2 linked regions of the Arthrobacter globiformis genome follow. The protein of the gene in region 2 interacts with the protein of the main gene of each other region in a pairwise test. Links are inferred from orthologs where the notes say so. Each region holds a gene or a part of one and is shown on either strand. Other genes may lie near its edges.

The links.
Region 1: the proteins of QF036_RS05560 (region 2) and QF036_RS24595 interact in binary tests that used the Escherichia coli proteins (3 or more experiments, as listed by UniProt). The link is inferred for Arthrobacter globiformis from one-to-one orthologs.

The regions. Positions count from the first base shown.
Region 1 is NZ_JAUSYZ010000002.1:159,686-169,350, reverse strand. The notes cover bases 2,678-5,581. They hold QF036_RS24595 (type I restriction-modification system subunit M), read right to left. Parts: upstream 4,928-5,581; coding sequence 3,428-4,927; downstream 2,678-3,427. Other genes in these bases: QF036_RS24590 (hypothetical protein), read right to left, coding at 5,110-5,581; QF036_RS24600 (restriction endonuclease subunit S), read right to left, coding at 2,678-3,435. Also shown: QF036_RS24615 (DEAD/DEAH box helicase family protein), read right to left, coding at 1-1,188; QF036_RS24610 (restriction endonuclease), read right to left, coding at 1,320-1,811; more of QF036_RS24600, read right to left, coding at 2,221-2,677; more of QF036_RS24590, read right to left, coding at 5,582-6,888; QF036_RS24585 (recombinase family protein), read right to left, coding at 6,878-7,480; QF036_RS24580 (IS30 family transposase), read right to left, coding at 7,758-8,924; QF036_RS25470 (DUF7793 family protein), read right to left, coding at 9,099-9,446. UniProt on the Escherichia coli protein: The subtype gamma methyltransferase (M) subunit of a type I restriction enzyme. The M and S subunits together form a methyltransferase (MTase) that methylates A-2 on the top and A-3 on the bottom strand of the sequence 5'-AACN(6)GTGC-3'.
Region 2 is NZ_JAUSYZ010000001.1:1,207,146-1,216,641, forward strand. What follows is about bases 4,306-7,040. They hold QF036_RS05560 (uracil-DNA glycosylase), read right to left. Parts: upstream 6,203-7,040; coding sequence 5,408-6,202; downstream 4,306-5,407. Other genes in these bases: QF036_RS05550 (threonine/serine exporter family protein), read left to right, coding at 4,306-4,537; QF036_RS05555 (siderophore-interacting protein), read right to left, coding at 4,558-5,397; QF036_RS05565 (DUF3263 domain-containing protein), read left to right, coding at 6,342-6,704; QF036_RS05570 (LytR C-terminal domain-containing protein), read left to right, coding at 6,754-7,040. Outside these bases: QF036_RS05535 (L-serine ammonia-lyase), read left to right, coding at 1-1,094; QF036_RS05540 (TspO/MBR family protein), read right to left, coding at 1,111-1,683; QF036_RS05545 (lipid II:glycine glycyltransferase FemX), read left to right, coding at 1,838-2,911; more of QF036_RS05550, read left to right, coding at 3,041-4,305; more of QF036_RS05570, read left to right, coding at 7,041-7,398; QF036_RS05575 (cold-shock protein), read left to right, coding at 7,557-7,760; QF036_RS05580 (ABC transporter substrate-binding protein), read left to right, coding at 7,760-8,440; QF036_RS05585 (hypothetical protein), read left to right, coding at 8,610-9,035. UniProt on the Escherichia coli protein: Excises uracil residues from the DNA which can arise as a result of misincorporation of dUMP residues by DNA polymerase or due to deamination of cytosine.

The sequences.
Region 1 (9,665 bases), on a different replicon or contig from region 2:
GCCCGAGCCGGTCGCCATCACGAGCAGCGCCTTGCGTTCCTTGTCCCTTTCCAGGGCGTCAGTCACGGCCCGGATAGCCGACTGCTGGTAGCTGCGGCCCGCGATCTGAGTATTGATGGCCGCCGTGGCGAGTGGCTTACGGGTGGTTCGGCGATCTACCATCAGCTGGAGCTGGTCCCGCGTGTGGAAGCCCTGGACCGGCCGCGGAGGATAGCCAGAGGCATCGTCCCAGATCCAGTGCTCGTAACCGTTGCTGTAGTAAATAACCGGGCGCTGGCCCTTCTCCGTTTCCAGCGCGTCGGCGTAGAGCTTGGCCTGCTGCTGCCCCTCGTAGGGGGACTTAGCGGACCGCTTGGCCTCGACGACAGCGAGCGGCTTGCCGTCTGATCCCCACAGAACGTAATCCACGAACCCTGTTCCGGTGGTGGGGCCGGCATGAGTGGGCATGTGGTGAACTTCGAATTCTCGGTCCTCGACCTTGTCCAGTGCCCAGCCTGCCTCGCCCAGATACAGGTCGATGTAGACCCGGGTTTCTGCTTCGGAGTAGTCGTGACTGTCCGGGAGCTTCTTGTTCTCTTCCTTCGCCCGGGCGATCTCCGCACGCAGCGCCCTGAGCTGGGACTGCAGTTGCTCGTTGTCCTGCTTCTGGGCGGTCAGCGCCGCGTCCTTGACCGCCAGTTCTTCTGCGAGTTTCGCCGTCTGGTCCGCAGTACGCGGCTTCACCGAGGGGGCCGGAACGCCTGCTCTTGGCTGCGGGCTGAGAAATTCACCCTTAAAGACGGCTGCGGCGTCCGGGCGGTTGGCGGGATCGCGGGTGTAGCGAAGCGCCAGCCACATGCAGACATGGAAGAGCTCCCGAACAGTCTGCTCAGAATGCTGGACCGTGATGGCAACGTTGGTGTGGATCGCGCTGTTCGCTACTCTGCGGATCAGGTGAAACTTGCTCACGATCGTCTCGCCCGCGAGCCGCTTGAACGTCGGTTCCGACATCAGGGCGTTGAGGTCGCTCTTGTACGGCAACGCAAGCGAAGCGTCGGCGTCGTACATCCAGGCCAGCAGCGTTTCGATAGTCCGCCGGGCGTAGAGCAGCGAAGACCGCGGGTCCTTCCGAGCGTACAGCTCGGCCAGCCGTGCCTCTTTGGCAATTACCGGCCACTCCGTCTGCAGTACAGCGAAATTGCTGTTCACGTCCCCCAATGCCGCTCCCCTTGTTGATCCTCTACGTGGAGCCTAGTTGATGTCCCTCGCAGTCTGCCGGGCAACATCAATTTCGGTTCAGGCCGCCGCTAGCACCAAATGGGGCGCGGAGTGGGCGGTGCTTACTCGAAGAAGTCCTCGTCGAGCTCGACAATGTCATAGCTCTGCTTCACCTGGACTCCTACCCGGTACTTGATCATCAGCCCCACAAGCCGCACACCGTCGATCAGGATGACCCTCGAGGGAACAGCCTTCCCGTAGTCTCGCGCGCCGGAGCTGAAAGCGCTAGTCGTGATGAAAACGCCGCGAGACGCGCCGACGCCGTGTAGCGCGCCGACGAAGGCCTGAATAGCCTCACGACCAACGGTGTTGCCGTCGGCGTATCGCTTGGCCTGGACGTAGATGCGGTCCAGCCCCAACGCGTCCTGGTCGATTACTCCGTCCACACCACCGTCGTTACTGCCGCCAATGCGCTTTCCACGCTGCTCGGCTCCGCCATAGCCCATCTTGAGGAGTAGATCGACAACCGCTTGCTCGAAGAAATCGGGGTGACTCTCCCGGAGACGCGTGAGGAGGGCATCGCCGACGTCTGTGTGGATCCGGTTGATGCCCAATTCGATTTGCTCAATCGGGTCAATATCCTCTGCGAGTGTTTCGTCAACTGCAGAGGGCTGCGGTTTGCGGGATTCAGAGTGCGGCCAGAAGGGTGCGAAAACCGTCCGTGCCGTGGAGAAGTCGCTGATCCCATTCGGGTGCTTGGAGAACCATTCCTGCCCGGCCGCTCAATCCATCCGGCTTTGAGGAGATTGCTGATGGCCCAGCCGAGCCGCTGCTCAGACCGGAGGCCACCTGTATTGAGGGTTTCCGCGCGGGCAACTTCTGACAGCCCGGCAGAGTCAATGGCGCGGCTGACGATGTCGCGGCGGTGCAGCGTTTCGCCGGCAGACAGCACCCGGAGAACGTGGGCCACAAAGACTGGCCAAATCGGCACCTCGGATTCTGCGACGGAAGACGCGACCTCGATCAACGGAGTTCTCCCTTGAACGCGCGGTGCTGGAGGGACGCGCAAAGGGCGTCCAGTTGGGCCAGCTGAACTCGATAGCGGTCCTTCAATCCATCTACAGCCGACACCCGGGTAGCGTACTCATTCTGGTCGGCAAGGGGAGGGGCCAATACCTTGATGGTTTTGAGCTTTGAGACGTTGATTCCTGCCATGATCGCACCCCCACTAATCAGGGACACTTGATGGGAAACGTCCCGACTTGAATGAAGCTGATCAGAAATAAAGCGCACGTTGGCAATATTTTGATCTAGCCTGAGTCGGAGAAGATCAGAATGCATTATGCCGCGAGGGAAATTTTCCGGGTATACGGAACAATTTCCTACGGTTCCCTTACGGGTCATCACGATGTCACCAGGGAGTACCGAATACGAATCGAGGCGTTCCGCTGTTGCTGGCTCCAAAAATTCGTGCGTGGGCAATTTGAAGGACTTGTTGACGTTTTTGATCCCCCATAGTGGCACTCCGGTGGACCTAAATTCGTCCTTGTTGAGTTGCGTTCCAAAGGGTCCACACCGAATGTCGTCCGGTGCGGCGCAAAGGTCCACAAGCTGTCTCTTCGGAAACTGATGTGGATTTCGAGCAGGGTCACCGAACATGGAGTAGAAGATGGATTGCGCTAGGACGTCGAGGCGGCCGATAGCCCGGAGGCGTTTGGTACGGAGCTCGTCGGCCTTGTCCAGGATGGCCGCGATCCTCCGCTGCTCGCCAAGGGGCGGGAGATACACCTGGGCCTGTTTGACGTAATCAACAGGAACGCGCCGTTGGCCACCGCTTCCAGTCATTCGCATTTCGCCCGCTGCGCGGAACTTGGGAGAACGGAGGAAATGCAACAGGAATCGACTCTCAGCGAGCTCTGGACGGGGCCGGATTACGTGAAATTCCGTGGACCCAAACCCGAGCCTGTGGCTGAGCCTGGCTTGGCCGATCTTCCCGTTTTCAAAACACGGCGTGATCTTGGCGAGCAGCAAGTCACCGTTCTGGAAAGCCGTATAGCCCTTTGCAACCTCACCGTAGGGCAGGGCGTCTTCTGTTTCGGTGGCAGCTCGGTCAGCGGACAGGCCGGCCATGCCGACAAACGATACAAATGTTGAAGGATCGATTTTCTCAGACAAGCGCGGGTTCACGTGTGCGACATCCTCCAGACGGACCGTCCGTGTCTTGGTCAGCTCAACCACCGATAAGGTCCTTCAGCTCGGCCATTCCCAGAGTGATTTCCCGCTCCAGCTTCTCCAGGTCAGCAATGATGTCGGCCGGCTGCTCGTGGTCGATATCTTCGTGCTCAACCTCTTTGTACCTGTTGAGGGAAAGGTCGTAGCCGTTTTCGGCGATTTCGGACTTGGGAACGAGGAAGGATTGGTTGGTGCGTGCGCGGTCGCCTTCCGTCGTCGTCCGCTGCTGCCAGCGTGCCATGACGTCGTCGAGGTCGGAGGTTTCCAGCGGGGTGCGTTTGTCATCGAGGCTGAAGCCGTCCGAAGTTACGTCGTAGAACCAGACGTTGTCGGTGCCGCCGGAGTTGGTCTTGGTGAAGAACAGGATCGCGGTGGAGACGCCGGCGTAGGGTCTGAAGACACCGGATGGGAGTTTGACCACGCCGTCGAGTTTGTGGTCCTCAACCAGCATTCTCCGAAGCGCCTTGTGCGCGGTGGATGAGCCGAACATCACGCCGTCGGGCACGATCACCGCGGCACGCCCGCCAGGCTTGAGTAACCTCAGGAACAGGGCCAGAAAGAGTAACTCGGTCTTTTTGGTCTTGACTAGGGAGAGCAGATCTTTGGCGACGTTCTCGTAGTCCAAGCTGCCCGCAAACGGCGGGTTGGCCAGGATGACGTCGTATTTTTCTTCCTCGGAGCGGTGGAGGTCCGCCAGAGAATCACGGTAGGCGATGTCCGGATCTTCGACGCCGTGCAGGAGCATGTTCATGGATCCGATGCGCAGCATGGTGCTGTCAAAGTCGTAGCCGTGGAACTGGCTGTGGTGGAAGAACCGGCTCTGCTCCGGAGTGGTCAGCAGGTTCGGGTTCTGCCGACGGAGATATTCACCGGCCTGGACCAGGAACCCGGCGGTGCCGGCGGCCGGGTCGCAGATGGCCTCAAGCGGCTGAGGCGCTGTCATTTTCACCATTAGGTCGATGATGTGTCGGGGCGTGCGAAACTGGCCATTGGTACCGGCCGAGGCGATCTTGCCCAGCATGTACTCGTAAAGGTCACCCTTAGTGTCGCGCTCATCCATCGGGATCTCATCGATAATGTCGACCACTTTCTCCAGCAGCCCGGCGTTAGGGATGGTGAAGCGGGCGTCCTTCATGTGCTGGGCATACGAGGACTCATCACCGTTGGCCAGTTGGACCAGCCCCGTGCGCAGGAACGGGAAGATGTGCTCCGCGAAGACGGTGTACATCTCGTCCCGGGAGAAGTTCTTGAACTTGCTCCAGCGGAAGTCCTGGTAGGAGCGGCCTTTGTCATCCAGGCCCGTGGGGAAGACGGGGTTTTCGACCGGCTTACCAGTGCGGTTGGCCTTGTTCTCGGCTCGGGTCTGGTTCTCGTCGAGACGCTTCAGGAAGAGCAGATACGTGATCTGTTCGATCACTTCCAGGGGGTTGGAGATGCCACCGGTCCAGAACGCGTTCCAGACCTTGTCTACCTGAGATTTGATTTCGCCTGTTATCACCGGCTCATCTTATTTGAGAGTCCGAGTTACCTCGACCGCGGTCAAATGTATGCCAAGGGCCTACGCACAGCGTCCGGTAGCCGGGCGGCCACGGCCATGGTCCCGACAGGTGGGAGTTGACTAAGCGCCCGGGTCAAGGATTGAGACGCTGAGGATCTGTGCTGCCCTGCCTTATTGCTCGTCTAACTCGCGGTTTCCTCAACGGCAGTCTTACCGAACAAAAATTTGTGTACATCAAAACCCGGGTCATGATCCCCGGAGATGAGCCGGTGCTCCCAGAGTAGGACCGCGTCGTCGCCCGGGCACTCCTCTACCGCGTTAGCGGCGAACTTGATCGCCTCGTGATGATTACCGGCTGCTTCGAGCTGATCGGCCGCCTCAATCTGTATCAACGCATCGATGGCCGGAGGCAGCGGGGCCTCCTTTCCCCTGACGCGGGAAGCGCGGCGAGAATCCGCCAAATCTGCCCACTGTTCTGGTGTCCATGCAGGAGGCCGGTGATTCGAAAGTAGCCCAGTGGTATAGGCGATAGCCGAGGGTTTATCCAGTACTAGGGCGTATTTCTTCAGGAAGCCTTCTGCCGTTGATCCTTGGTCCTTCGGATCGCTAATTTGGTGCCAAAGTACGTGGATGGCAATGAGCGCGGTCTTTTCGTCGCCTTCAGGAAGGCAAGGAACCAGTTTTTCGATTTTTTCTACAACTTGAGTCAGATCGAATCCTTGGTTGTGTCCCGCACGCCAGTCGATGATGGCCTCTGCCACTGCGCAAAATCTCTTAAGAGCTGATTTGCTATCGAGGTGCTCGTGCTGCCAAATCCAATACTGGGGTGCAAGTTGCATCTGGATCACCCCCGGGAGGGAATCGCGGTAATCCCAAGGTTCGGGCGCCTCGGGTGGAATAGCCTCGACGTATCGCTTGAGCACATGTCGAAGCAGTCGCCAGAGTCCGGCCAATGTGAGAACTCTCTGGAAGCTTGGTTCGAAAGTGGTTTCCGCTCCATCTGTGTGTACCCAGGCTTCATGGCTTAGGTTCTCCAGGACGTGGCTTCTTCTTGAACGAATGTCGTACGCGATACTCAGCATGCGTTCAAGTTCGGCAGACCTCGGTGGCCTAATGGTTCCTTTGGCCTCTGTGCGGTAGAAGTCGGGGGAGACTTTAGCAAGTGTTGACGCAATGAAACGACGCTTCAAACCGGCGCGATCGGCTTCCAATACTGCGCTGCGGACTCTTGTTGCTTGTTCTTCGTCTAGATCGCAGAGTGCCGCGTCGATGATTTTGCGCTTGGAGGAGTCATACCGGTCCCACGTAGTCGGCATTGTCAACGAATCCTCGGAAAGAGATTCGAGCGCTGCAACGAGGTCCGTGTATGCACCTGTCGGGTCATCCGCCGCCCTCCGTGTTGCATCAACTGAGTTACGGATAACCCGCATCGCTCGCGCAAAATCAACACGTGGGAGTTGCAACAGGGCGTCCATGAAGCTCTTCAACTCATCCAATGCTCCAGAATTGATCAATTGCCCAGATGCAAAGAGCTGCGGAAACAAGCTAGGTGCTCCCTGAGGGCGCACTGGCCGCCCCTCGGGCAGGACCAAGCGTCGCATTTGATCATAATCACGCATGAACGTTCGATTGAGCGAAAAACTCATCACATACGCAATGTCGTCAAGAAGTTCGTTGCCCCCAGTAGCGATCAACACTTCTTCTGTGCCATCCCAGCCTTGGGCCTCAAGACGGTCAATTGCCTCTAGCGTGGCCGTAGGCATGCCGGCGATTTCCGTAGAAAACAGGACGGTCCCCACGGGCAAGCCAATCGGAGACCCGAACGGAAACGACACGTTCGTGTAAAAAGTTCTCCTGTGCAGATGCTCTCTGAGAGGAATGTCTGGGCGAAAGTACCGGCCAGCCGCGATTTGTAGCATGAGTTGTCCGCGATAATGCTCAGATTTTTTCTTACCCATCATCTTCGTGCCCCGCTCTCAGTACCTCTGTTCGGGAAAGTTGGCTGAGGGCTCTGGTCAACGATGAGACGCTGACGCTGAGGATCTGGGCTGTTTCGTTCAGTGTCTTCCCTTGGTTACGCAGCTGCTGAGCAGCCTCTGTTTTTGAAGGGGTCATGGTTCGTGGGCGCCCGCCGAGCCGGCCCCGGGCTTTTGCCGCTGCCAGGCCGGCTTTCGTTCGTTCAGAAAGCCGGGAGCGTTCGTATTCGGCGAGTGACGCGAACATGTCGAAAATGAGCTTGCCGTGGGCGCTGGTGGTATCCAGCCACGGTTCCGCGAGGGAACGGAACCCTATCCCCCGATGGCCGAGCACCGTCACGATGTCCGCCAGATCCGCGGTGCTGCGACCCAACCTAGTCAGGTCTGCCACGATCAACACGTTGCCTGATTGCAGATAGTCCAGACATTCTTTCCAGCGCGCCCTCGCCTGGGTCGCGCCCGAAGCATACTCCTGGAACACGCGCACTGCCCCTGCCCCAACTAGAGCATCCACTTGGGAATCCAAAGACTGCCCCCGAGTACTGACCCTCGCGTACCCGATCAGGTTGCCAGACACGTCAATAATCCTCCACTACAGGTTTTGACCAGCTTTCATTTCGGAAACCGGTTTTGACCAACAGTAGGAGGGCTTTTCCGCCTTTTTCGGGAGCCATGCCGGAGTGAGGTCAGAAACGGTCGTTTCTGACATGCATCCAGCCAACGAGCGACTAAGAAGTCCAACCGGCGTACTGCGAAGCGAAGTATGCCGCTGACATTCCCTAAGCCGAGCTCTCTGTCTCGCAACTAATGGTGAGCATCGATGGCGAATTCCAGTGGTGCCTGCAACACCGGATTTAGTTGACTGGGTTCGAGACTAGCTCAGCGAGGACTTCTGCGGGCGTTCGGTAGCCGTGTCGTTTGCGTGGCCGGCGGTTGAGTTCAGCGGCGACGTTTTCGAGGATTCCGGGCCCGTGGAATGACAGGTCGGTGCTTTTCGGGAAGTACTCGCGGAGGAGCCCGTTGGTGTTTTCGTTGCTGCCGCGCTGCCAGGGTGAATGCGGGTCGCAGAAGTAGATCGGCATACCGGTCGCCATCGTGATTTCTTGATGCCGGGACATCTCCGCTCCTTGATCCCAGGTCGTCGATCGGCGCAACTGCTCGGGGAGGGTATTCATCGCGGTGATCATGGCGTCGGCGACGGTGCGGGCAGTATGGTCCTCGGGCAGATGCAGCAACATCACGTATCCCGTAGTGCGTTCGACGAGGGTCCCGATCGCGGACTTCGATGCCGTCGAACCGATGATTAAGTCCCCTTCCCAGTGGCCGGGAACGGCGCGGTCCTCGACCTCTGCCGGCCGGTCAGAGATCATCACCATCTCCTGGAACCGCTGCGGGCGAGGACCCTCCGGCCTTTGCGGGCGCCGACGCACCCGCCCGGACCGCAGCGCCGTCGCAACTTCCAGGCGCAAGGATCCGCGGCCCTGGACGAAGAGGGCCTGATAAATCGTTTCGTGTGACACCTGCATCTCCGGATTCTCCGGATGCTCCACCTTCAGTCGGCCAGCGACCTGTTCCGGGCTGAACCGGTCGGTGAGCATCGTGGTGACCTGTTCCCGTAACGCTAACCCGTCCAGCTTCCGCGGCTTCGGCCTGCGGGCACGAGCCCACGTCTGCTCCTGCGCGAGCGATGGCGAATACCGGTCACTGACGCGGTTCCTCGCGATCTCCCGGCTGATCGTCGACGGAGCCCGGCCCAGGAAGCCGGCGATACGCCGCACTCCATGACCCTGGGCAAGCTGAAACCCGATCTCTTCCCGCTCACGCAACGACAAAAGCCCTGCACGGGGCACACTCAAATCCTGAACCGGTGATGGCAACACCTTCTGATGGTCGCTCAACCACCGGTACGCAGTCGGACGCGACACCCCCGCGGCCCGCGCCGCTACGGCTACCGACAGCCCGGCATCCAGCCCTTCCCAGAACGCTAAACGAACACTCAACGGCGACCACGGCCTGCCCATCGACGACACCCCACACAATTCAGGGTGTTGCACTCACCACCTGAACTCGCCGATATTGAAGAACGTAGTTACGACACACAGATGTAAGAGCCCGCCGTTCCCCCCAATCGGCGGGCCTTCTCCACGGTCAGCCCACCAGGGAAGCGCGGAATTTGGTGCCGCTCCCAGGGGCGATTACGGCTTTCCTTCGGGTGTAGGGCCGGTGCCCCTGCGAAGCCAAGTCATGGCCTTCCTTGACGAGGTGAAGTAGCTGACCGGGCAGGGCAGCGGACTTACCCGCAGAACGAAGAGTGCGATGACATAGTCCACGGGAGACGAACCCAAGAGCGCAATCCGTGAAACGCTTCCCTTCGACGGAAAGACTTTTCGGGATTCCCGGGTGAAATTCACCCCTTCAAGAAGTATGAGCATCGGCAAGCTGTTTCCCTGACCGAGCGCATCTATGGCAGCGACTGCGCAGTGAACATCCTCGACCCCAATGGTTTGGCCCTTTCGCCAAGACAGTCGGAGGATTCCGTCCATGTGTTCAAGAGTGCCTTTATCAGTGATTTCGATACTGCGCATGGGGTCCTTCCCGAGTGATTTTGGGTCCCCCAAGTCATGACCCTAATCCACGCTGCGCCGTTAGCACTGACCACTCGCAGGGCCGGCACTTTGTTTCTTGAATTTGGTGGTGCCCCTCGTGGACACCTTCCCCAGGAAGCTCAAAATTGTGTTCATCCTTGGACAATTCATACCCAA
Region 2 (9,496 bases):
ACGGGGTGAAGGACATGGTCCTGCGGCCGCTGACCATCCTGCCGCGGCACACCAATGGCATGACCTTCGCGGTCTCGGACGCTGCGGGCGAGGTCCTGCACAGTGCCACCTTTTTCTCGGTCGGCGGCGGGTTCATTGTCCGCGAAGGCGAGGAGGATGCGGCCCTGAAGGAGCTCGATGAGTCCAAGAAGGAGCTGCCGCTGCCGTTCCGGACCGCAGCCGAGCTACTGGGCCGCTGCCAATCCAAGGGACTCTCCGTCGGCGAGGTCATGCTGGTCAACGAGCGTGCCTCCCGTTCGGACGAGGAGATCCGGGAAGGCCTGCTGCATATTTACTCGGTGATGGAGGGCTGCGTGGCAACCAGCCTCAAGCGTGAGGGGCTGCTGCCCGGCGGGCTGAAGGTCCGCCGTCGTGCCCCGGACTGGCACGATCGGCTCCTGAAGGAAAGCCGGGACCACGATCCCGACTACCGGGACCCGAAGTACTGGCAGGAGTGGGTGAACCTGATCGCGCTGGCGGTCAACGAGGAGAACGCCTCCGGCGGGCGCGTGGTGACTGCCCCGACGAACGGCGCCGCGGGCATCATCCCGGCTGTTCTTTACTACGCGCTGCACTTCGCGCCGGGCATGGACCAGGCAACCCAGGAAGACCGCGACGACGTGGTGGTCAAGTTCCTGCTGACCGCCGGCGCCGTCGGGGTGCTCTATAAGGAGCAGGCGTCCATTTCCGGCGCGGAGGTGGGCTGCCAGGGCGAGGTGGGATCGGCGTCGTCAATGGCGGCAGCCGGCCTTGCCGAGGTCATGGGCGGCACACCCGCGCAGGTGGAGAACGCCGCCGAGATCGCGATGGAACACAACCTGGGGCTGACCTGCGATCCGATCGGCGGACTGGTCCAGGTCCCCTGCATCGAGCGCAACGCGATCGCCGCCGCCAAGGCCATCAACGCGGCCAAGATGGCGTTGTGGGGCGACGGCTCGCACCGGGTCTCGCTGGACGAGGTCATCGTGACCATGCGCGAGACCGGCAAGGACATGAGCTCCAAATACAAGGAGACCGCGATGGGCGGCCTCGCCGTCAACGTCGTCGAGTGCTGACCAACCACCGCCCGGACTAGTTGTTGGCAGCCGCCCAGAGGTTCAGGCTCGCCGCGAAGATGATCCACGACAGGTACGGCAGCATCAGCAGACCGGCGGTGCGGCGGATCGGCCCGAACAGGAGTACGGTGGCGGCGACTGCCAGCGCCAGCACAATGATGATGCCCAGTGCCAGCCAGAGGGCGGCCGAACCCCACACCGGATACAGCCCGAAGAACACGGGCGTCCAGGCCAGATTCAGGGCCAGCTGCGCGCCGTAGACCGTGAGCGCAATCCGGCGGTTCGGGCTCCGGTTCCGCCAAACGAGCCAGGCCGCCACCGCCATGGCCGTGTACAGCACGGTCCAGACCGGCCCGAACAGCCAGTTGGGCGGAGACCACGGCGCCTTGTCGGCGGCCGCGTACCAGCCGGTGACGTTGCTGATGGTCGCCCACGAACCCAGCCAGGCCACCAGCGCGGAGGCGGCCAGGAACCCCAGGAGTGCGGCCAGTTCGACGGCGGTGCGCCACGGCTTGGGCTCCGCCCCGCCACCCCTGCTGCTGGTGCCTCTTCCTGCTCCCGCTGCCGGAACGCGCTCCCTGCTTTCCATTTCTCTACAGTTGCCAAGGGCGCAGCCAGAGTCAAGGAGGCTCTGACCAGGATCACGTGCCCGCGGCAAGCGGTCCGGGAGGCCGGACGGATAGACTTGAGGCTGCTTCTCCGGCATCTGCACGAAACGTAAGCGAAGATTGGACACGGCACACTTGCGAGAATTCACTGCCCGCTTTGCCACCTCCGAAGAGGTTGCCAACTGGGACTCCCACGTCACCGCGAATCCGAACGGCGGAAACCTGCTGCAGTCGGAGGCCTTCGCCGAGGTCAAGCAGCACTTCGGCTGGAAGACCCTGCACCTCGTCTACGAAACAGCCGACTACGCGAGCTACAACCTCGTGCTGGAAAAGAGCTTCCCGGTGCTGGGCAAGCTCTGGTACCTCATCAAGGGGCCGGACGTTGCCGGCGTCGAGGACATCCCGGGGATCGCCGCGGCAAACGCAGAGTTCGTCAAGCGCGCACGGCTGGGCGTCTTCGCCATCAAGATCGAGCCGGACATCATCCTCAGCGACGCCGCCCGCGGGGTCATCGAGGGGGCCGGGCTGGTCAAGACGCACAATCTCCAGCCCAACGACTCCACAGCACTGCTGGATATTTCCCCCGAAGAGAACCAGCTGCTCCGCAACCTCCACTCGCGGGGACGCAACGCCGTCCGCCGCGCCATCCGTGAGGGCGTCGAAGTGCACAACGTGGACCCCAGCGAGGAAAACTTCAAGTCCATGTACGCCCTGATGACCGACACGGTCCAGGCGAAGTCGCAGGTCCGGGTCCGCGAATACGAGTACTACCGCCAGTTCTGGACGAACTTCATCAAGCGCGGCCAGGGCAGGCTCATGTTTGTGTACGAAAACGGAGTTCCCTCGGTGGGCGCGTTTGTCATCAACTACGGCCGCAAGGGCACGTACAAGGACGGCGGGTCCCTCCAGAAACGGAACCAGTACGGTGATTCGCACCTGGTGCAGTGGACCGCGATCAACCAGCTCAAGGAGCTGGGCTGCACAGAATACGATTTCTGCGGAACGCCGCCCAGCGACAAGCTCAAGGACACGTCGAATCCCTTCCACGGGCTCGGGCTTTTCAAGACCAGCTTCAGCAAGACGGTCACCGATTTCGTCGGCTGCTATGACCAAGTCATCAGCCCGTTGAAGTACAAGGCGTGGATTGTTGCGGGCGAACGCGTCGCACGGCAGCTGTACACGCGCCGCACCGGGCAGCAGTTTTACTGAGGACCGTGTTTCCTGGGCACTGCGCCGAGGAGCCGGGACCTTTAACGACAGAAGCCTGAAAGACTGGATCCATACAGCTGCACAACCTGTGAGCCTGAACGGCTGAGGCACTGAACGGAGGGAGCCCTGATGGCCAAACAACCCCGCGGCGCCAACCGGCCGCCCACGGACGGGCTGCCCAAGACGGAGCCCCTCACCCCCTCGCAGATGCACCAGAATGCGGCGGCCAAGCGTATGCTCCGCCGGCTGGTGCAGAGTGAAAGTCCGCCGACGGCGCCGCTGAGCATCGTGGACCGGCTCGCCGGGAGCCCCTACGCCAACCCGATGATCCAGGTGGGCGGCGTCGACACGTCGGCCCGCAAGACCATGGACTTCGCGCTGCATCTCGCCGAATCCATGTTCCGCTACGGTGCAGGGTCCCTCGAGGTGGAGACGAGCATCATTGCCGTCACCGCAGCCCTGGGGCTGAAGAACATCGAGGTGGACATCACCAACCAGTCCGTCGGCATCAACTACGCCCCCAAGGACCAGACGCCCATCTCGCTCCTGCGGGTGGTCCGCTCCTGGACGAACAATTACGCCGGGCTTGCCAAGGTCCACCAATTGGTCACTGACATCGTCGCCGGAGGGGTTGGCCGGGACGAGGCCATCCGGCGGCTCGACGAGATCATCCGCAGCCCCAAGCCGTTTCCGCGCTGGATGGTGACGGTCGCGTTCGCCGTCTTCTCGGCGGTGTTCGTTGGCGTGATCGGCGGCGGCGCCGGCGCCTCCGCGGTGGCCTTCGCCTCCAATATCCTGATCAGCCTGCTGGCCAGGAAGCTGGGCCGCTGGCGGACGCCTGACTTCTTCATCACGGCGGCGTGTTCCTTTGTGGTTACGGTCATCGCGCTGCTCATGTGGAAGTTCGGCAGTCCCGTGGGGTTCCGGTTGGCGCCCGCCATTGTGGTGGTGGGCGGCATCCTGCTGCTGCTTCCCACTGGGCGCCTGGTCTCCTCGGTGCAGGACGCCATCAATGGCTTTCCCGTCACGGCGGCCGGACGTTTCCTTTCCACCCTGCTGACGTTCGGTGCGGTGGTCGCCGGGATCGCGGTCGCATTCGTGGTGGGGGACCGGATCGGCATGGCGCCGATCGACGTCACGGAGACCTTCCCGCCCGCGTATCCGCTGTGGATACAGGTGATCATGGTTGCCGTCGCCGTTGTGGCGATCGGCATCACCGAGCAGACGGACTGGAAGCTGCTGCTTCCGACGGCGGCTGTCGGCGTAGTGGGGCACCTGGTCCTCATCGGCAGTGACCTGCTGGGCGTTGGCCCGCGGTTCTCGCCGGCGCTCGCCGCCGTCGTGATCGGCCTGCTGGCCCGCGTGGTGGCGTTGAAGATGGGCGCTCCGCAGCTTGTGGTCGCCGTGCCGGCCGGTCTGATTCTCCTGCCCGGCCTCACTATATTCCGCTCGATGTACGTCCTGACCATCGAGGAGTCCGAGATCCTGCTAGGGGCCGGGGGGATGCTCAGCGCCGGTGCGATCGTGTTCGGCGTGGCCGGCGGCATTGTGCTCGGTGACACGCTGGCCCGGCCGCTCACGCGCAGCCTCGCCAGTAACGAGCGGCGGCGCGCCCGCCGCCGCTAGGGCTGCTGGATCCTGCGGCGTTAGATCTGGCCTATCGGCAGTTTCTTCTCAGCCTGGAATACGTCCTCGACCCGGCCCTTGGCCCAGTAGCCGGACAGCGAAACCTGGCTGCGGTCCAGGCCGCGCTCGCGGAACAGCACCTCCCGCAGGCCCTTCATGTAGCCTCGCTCTCCGTGCGCGAACACGTTCACGCGCCCATCGGGCCAGGCGGCGGTGCGCACTGCCTCCACCAGCTGGCTGCTCTCACCGGCGGGAACGTCGCCGCGCTGCAGCCAGACCAGCTCGAGTCCGGCAGGGGCAGCAATCTCCTGGACGTCCGCGTCCGAACCCACCTCGATAAAGGCCACGCCGCGGGCGTGTGCGGGAAGGGATTCGATGACGGCGGCCACTGCCGGCAGTGCGGCCTCGTCCCCGGCCAACAGGTACCAGTCCGCGGCGGGATCGGGGTTGTAGCCGCCTCCGGGACCCGTGAAGATGAGGGTGTCGCCGGGTTGGGCCGCGGCAGCCCAGGGACCGGCCAGGCCCTCGTCGCCGTGAACGACGAAATCAATGGCCAGTTCGCCGGCGGCCGTATCCACCCAGCGGACCGTGTAGGTCCGGGTGTGCGGCCACTGCTCGCGGGGCATGGTTTCCCGGATGGCCCAAAGGTCCAGGGGCTGGGGGTAGTCCACCCCGGGCTGCGGAAAGACGATCTTGACGTACCGGTCCACGAAGTCGTTGTTGACGTAGTCAGCGAACCCCGGGCCGCCGGCGACGATCCGCACCATGTGCGCGGAAAGCTGCTCCCGGCGAAGGACAGTCAGGGTGACCTGCGGGCGGGATTTTTTCGTGGCGGTGGTGGTGGCCGGAAGGGAAGTCATGCAGGTAAGCCTAGCCTAAGTACCTTGGCGGGACCGCCGGGAGTTCCCAGTCCACCGGCCCGGCGCCCTGCTCTATCAGCAGGTCGTTGGCGTGGCTGAACGGCCGGGAGCCGAAGAACCCCCGCGAGGCGGAGAGCGGGCTGGGGTGGGCGCTGGCCACCACGGGCGTGCTGCCCAGCAGGGGGCGGACGCTCTCGGCATCCTTTCCCCAGAGCACGGCGACGAGCGGCGCCGTGGTTCCGTCCGCTGTGCGGCGGCCGACGACGGCGGCAACAGCCGCCGTCGTGATCGGTTCCCAGCCCTTGCCGCGGTGGGACCCGGCAGCGCCCTCACGCACGCTCAGCACCCGGTTGAGCAGCAGGACACCCTGGTCTGCCCAGGCGCCGAGATCACCGTGGATCCGCGGCGGCAGGCCCAGATCCGTTTCGAGCTCCTTGTAGATGTTGGCCAGGCTGCGCGGGATGGGACGGGTGCCGGCGTCCACGGAAAAGGCGAGCCCCACAGCGTGCCCGGGGGTGGGGTAGGGATCCTGGCCGACGATCAGGACCCGCACGCCGTTCAAGGGCTGCCGGAAAGCCCGGAGGACGTTCGACGCCGACGGCAGCACACGCTGCCCGGCCGCCTCCTCGCCGGCGAGGAAGGACAGCACGGACCGCAATTCGGCCTCCACTCCCGCCAGCGCGTCCGCCCAGTCGGGTGCCATCAGCTCGCCGAGGGGCAGTCCGGCCAGCTCCGCGAAGTCCGGGCCAGCCGCCATTGTGGGCTCGAGGTCGAAGAGCGGTTCAGGTTGCGTCACGGTGTCCATTCTCCCGCACGGCTGGCCCGAGCCCGCAGCAACCGTCGGTGGAACCGCGGCCGGTGCCGCCGCGCCGCAAATGACAAGGCTGTTATTCCTCCGTAACATAGGGGAGGTACTTTGACCGGATTCAGCTAAGGAGAGCGCAGTGGCCGAGCCGTTGCAGGACCACCTCGCGGAGCGGGATTCAGGGCAGAATTCATTGCAGGAGCACGGGCTGCGGAGCGGCTCGCTGCTGGACGGCTTCACGCCACGGGACTCGCCACTGAGTGAGCGGGAGCAGCAGATTCTTGCCCTGGAACGGCAATGGTGGAAGTACGCCGGCGCCAAGGAACAGGCCATCCGCGAGCTCTTTGACCTGTCCGCGACGCACTACTACCAGATCCTTAATGCCCTCATTGATACAGAGCACGCGCTGGCCCACGACCCCATGCTCGTAAAGAGATTGCGTAGACTACGTACGTCACGTCAGCGCGCCCGCACTGCCCGCCGCCTTGGATCTGACGCGTAACTGCTAGTGCCGGACTGCCGGCGAAAACCAACAAGGACGCCTGTTTACCATGACTAATTTTGCTCGGGACGAATTCGACAGGGTGCCTGAGGTCTCCTCCCGGCAGGGCGTACACCGCGTTGTCTCCGCGCCGTCGCGCCCGAAGTTGTGGCCGATCCTTTCCGTGGGAATCGGGGCGCTCGCCGTAGGCCTGGTTGCTTTCCTCCTGCTGCCGCAGCTGGGTTTCCAGACCGCCACCGCGCCGCAGCCCGCCGCGGCGGCCGGCACTTCCACTTCCACGGCGTCGGCCAGCCCCACGGCGAGGCCTTCGGAAAGTGCGGCACCCAGCGCCACCGCCTCGGCCTCGGCGTCCGCCTCCGACCCGGCGTCGCCCTCCGCGCTGGAGCCCGCCACCTCGGAAACCATTGCCCCTGCGGCGGTGGACAAGTCGCAGCCGGTCGCCATTTTCAATGGCACGCTGACTTCCGGACTGGCCGGACGTGTAGGTGCCACGGTCAAGTCCGACGGCTGGGTGCTCGGTGAAGTGGCCAACTGGCAGGGTGCTCCCCAGCAACAGTCGGTGATCTTCTACTCGGACGCTGCCCACAGGGCCAACGCCGAGGCGCTCAGTGCATTGCTGAACATCCCCACTCTGGTAGAGAGCGCGGACTTCCCGACGCCCGTTGTGGTGGTCCTGGGCCCCGGCTACGAGTAGCTAGTCCGGTTACGCCTGAATAACTATTGCCTCCGCGGCCGGCCGCTGGCCTGCGCCTGCGAGGGCCTGACTGGATACAGTTATGACAGGCTTCAAGGCGTAATTCACGGCACACACCGACGTGGGCCTTACGGAAGCAACCTGAAAGTGTGGGGATCATGGCATTGGGAACCGTGAAGTGGTTCAACGCGGAAAAGGGCTACGGCTTCATCACCGTTGACGATTCGGGCGACGACGTCTTTGTGCACTGGTCGGCCATCCAGATCGACGGGTACCGGGCGCTGGATGAGGGCCAGCGCGTGGAGCTTGAAGTGGGCGAAGGCGAAAAGGGTCCGCAGGCAGAAAAGGTCCGGCCCGTCTAGTGGCACTACGCACAGGTCTCCTGGGTTCCGCTGTCTGGGGCGCCGCCGTCGCGATGACGCTGGCTGCCTGCTCCGGATCCGGGGACAACGCCCGGACGGCTCGGGTTGAAGCCAGCGGCGACGGGACCCTGCGGATCGGACTGATCCTCGACAACACCGGACCCCAGGCCTTCCTGAACGCCGCCCAACTGGCCGCGGCCAAGCTCGCCGTCCAGCAAATCAACGCGGCGGGCGGGCACAAGGGACGGCCCGTGGAACTACTGCCCGAAACCACCGGCGCCGACACGGCCGCGCAGGCCCGGAAACTCGCCGACGCCAAGGCAGACGTCGTGATCGGTCCCACGGATTCCAGCCGGGCGCCGGCCGCCATCGACGTGCTGTCCAAAGCCGGGATCACGCTCATCTCCCCCGCCAACACGGCACCCGAACTCAGCAGCTACAAGAGCGGCGGCTACTACTTCCGCACGGCAGCGGCTGACATCGCACAGGCTCCCGTGCTGGTGAAACTCGCCAAGGACGCAGGAGCCAAGAGCCTCGCGGTGGTCTACGAGGACAGCAGCTACGGCCAGGCCGTGTCTGCGGCAGTGTCCGCTTCGGCCCGGGCCGGCGGGCTGGGACCCCGTCACCGTCTCCGGCTTCAAGGCGGGCGAGGCACAGAAGTCCGCGGCCGCCGCCCGTGACGCCGCGCCGGACGCCGTCGTCGTCATTGCCCGGGACGGTTCGCAGGGCGCCCTCGCCGAGCTCACCAACGCCGGCCTGCCGGGCAACAAACTCATCCTCGGCGACGGCGGCTTCAGGCAGTACGGGTCCGCCCTCGGATCGAAGTCGCTGGAGGGGACGCGTGCCCTGGTGCCCGGGGTCTTCCCGTCGGCGCACTTCCAGGCTGAACTCGTGGCCATCGATGCGGGACTCAAGGATATGACGTTCGCCGCCGAGACCTATGACGCCGTGAACCTCGCGGCCTTGGCCGCCGCTGAGGCAGAGGACGACGCCGGTGCCTCCATCGCCGGTACGCTCATCCCCGTCTCCGGCGGCACTTCCGGCAGCCGGGCGTCCGCCTCGCCGTCCGGCCCGCGGGCCGTCTGCTCGACGTACAAGGACTGCCTTGCCGCCATCCGGGACGGAAAGGCCATTGACTACGACGGCGAGTCAGGACCTGTCCGCTTCGATGCCAACGGAGACGTCACCGCCGCCAAGTTCATGGTGTTCACCTACGGAGCAGACAACAGGGCCAAGCTCACGGGCAGCGAGGCAGCGGGCAGGTCCGCCGGCTGATCGCTGGCAGCGAATACTCCGCACGTTCGCGGGATTAACAGGCGCATCTGCTTGCACTCTCCCCGGGGGAGTGCTAATTATTGATTAGCACTCCAGCGTGCCGACTGCTAAAGGGTCGTCCGGTTCAAGCCGGCAACCTCCCCGGCGGCGGCGCAAGGAGCGAAAGAAACACCTGGTTGGGGTGAGATCCGGACTGTCGGGCGTACAGAGGCCTGCAGAAAGGATCGTCCGTCGCGGGCACCGCAGCGAGGTTCCTTCTTAACGACTGTCCCGAAAGGACTATTGCCGTTATGGCCAAGATCATTGCATTTGATGAAGAGGCACGCCGCGGTCTTGAGCGGGGGCCTGAACATCCTCGCCGACGCCGTCAAGGTCACCCTCGGCCCGCGTGGCCGCAACGTCGTCCTCGAAAAGAAGTGGGGCGCTCCCACGATCACCAACGATGGTGTTTCCATCGCCAA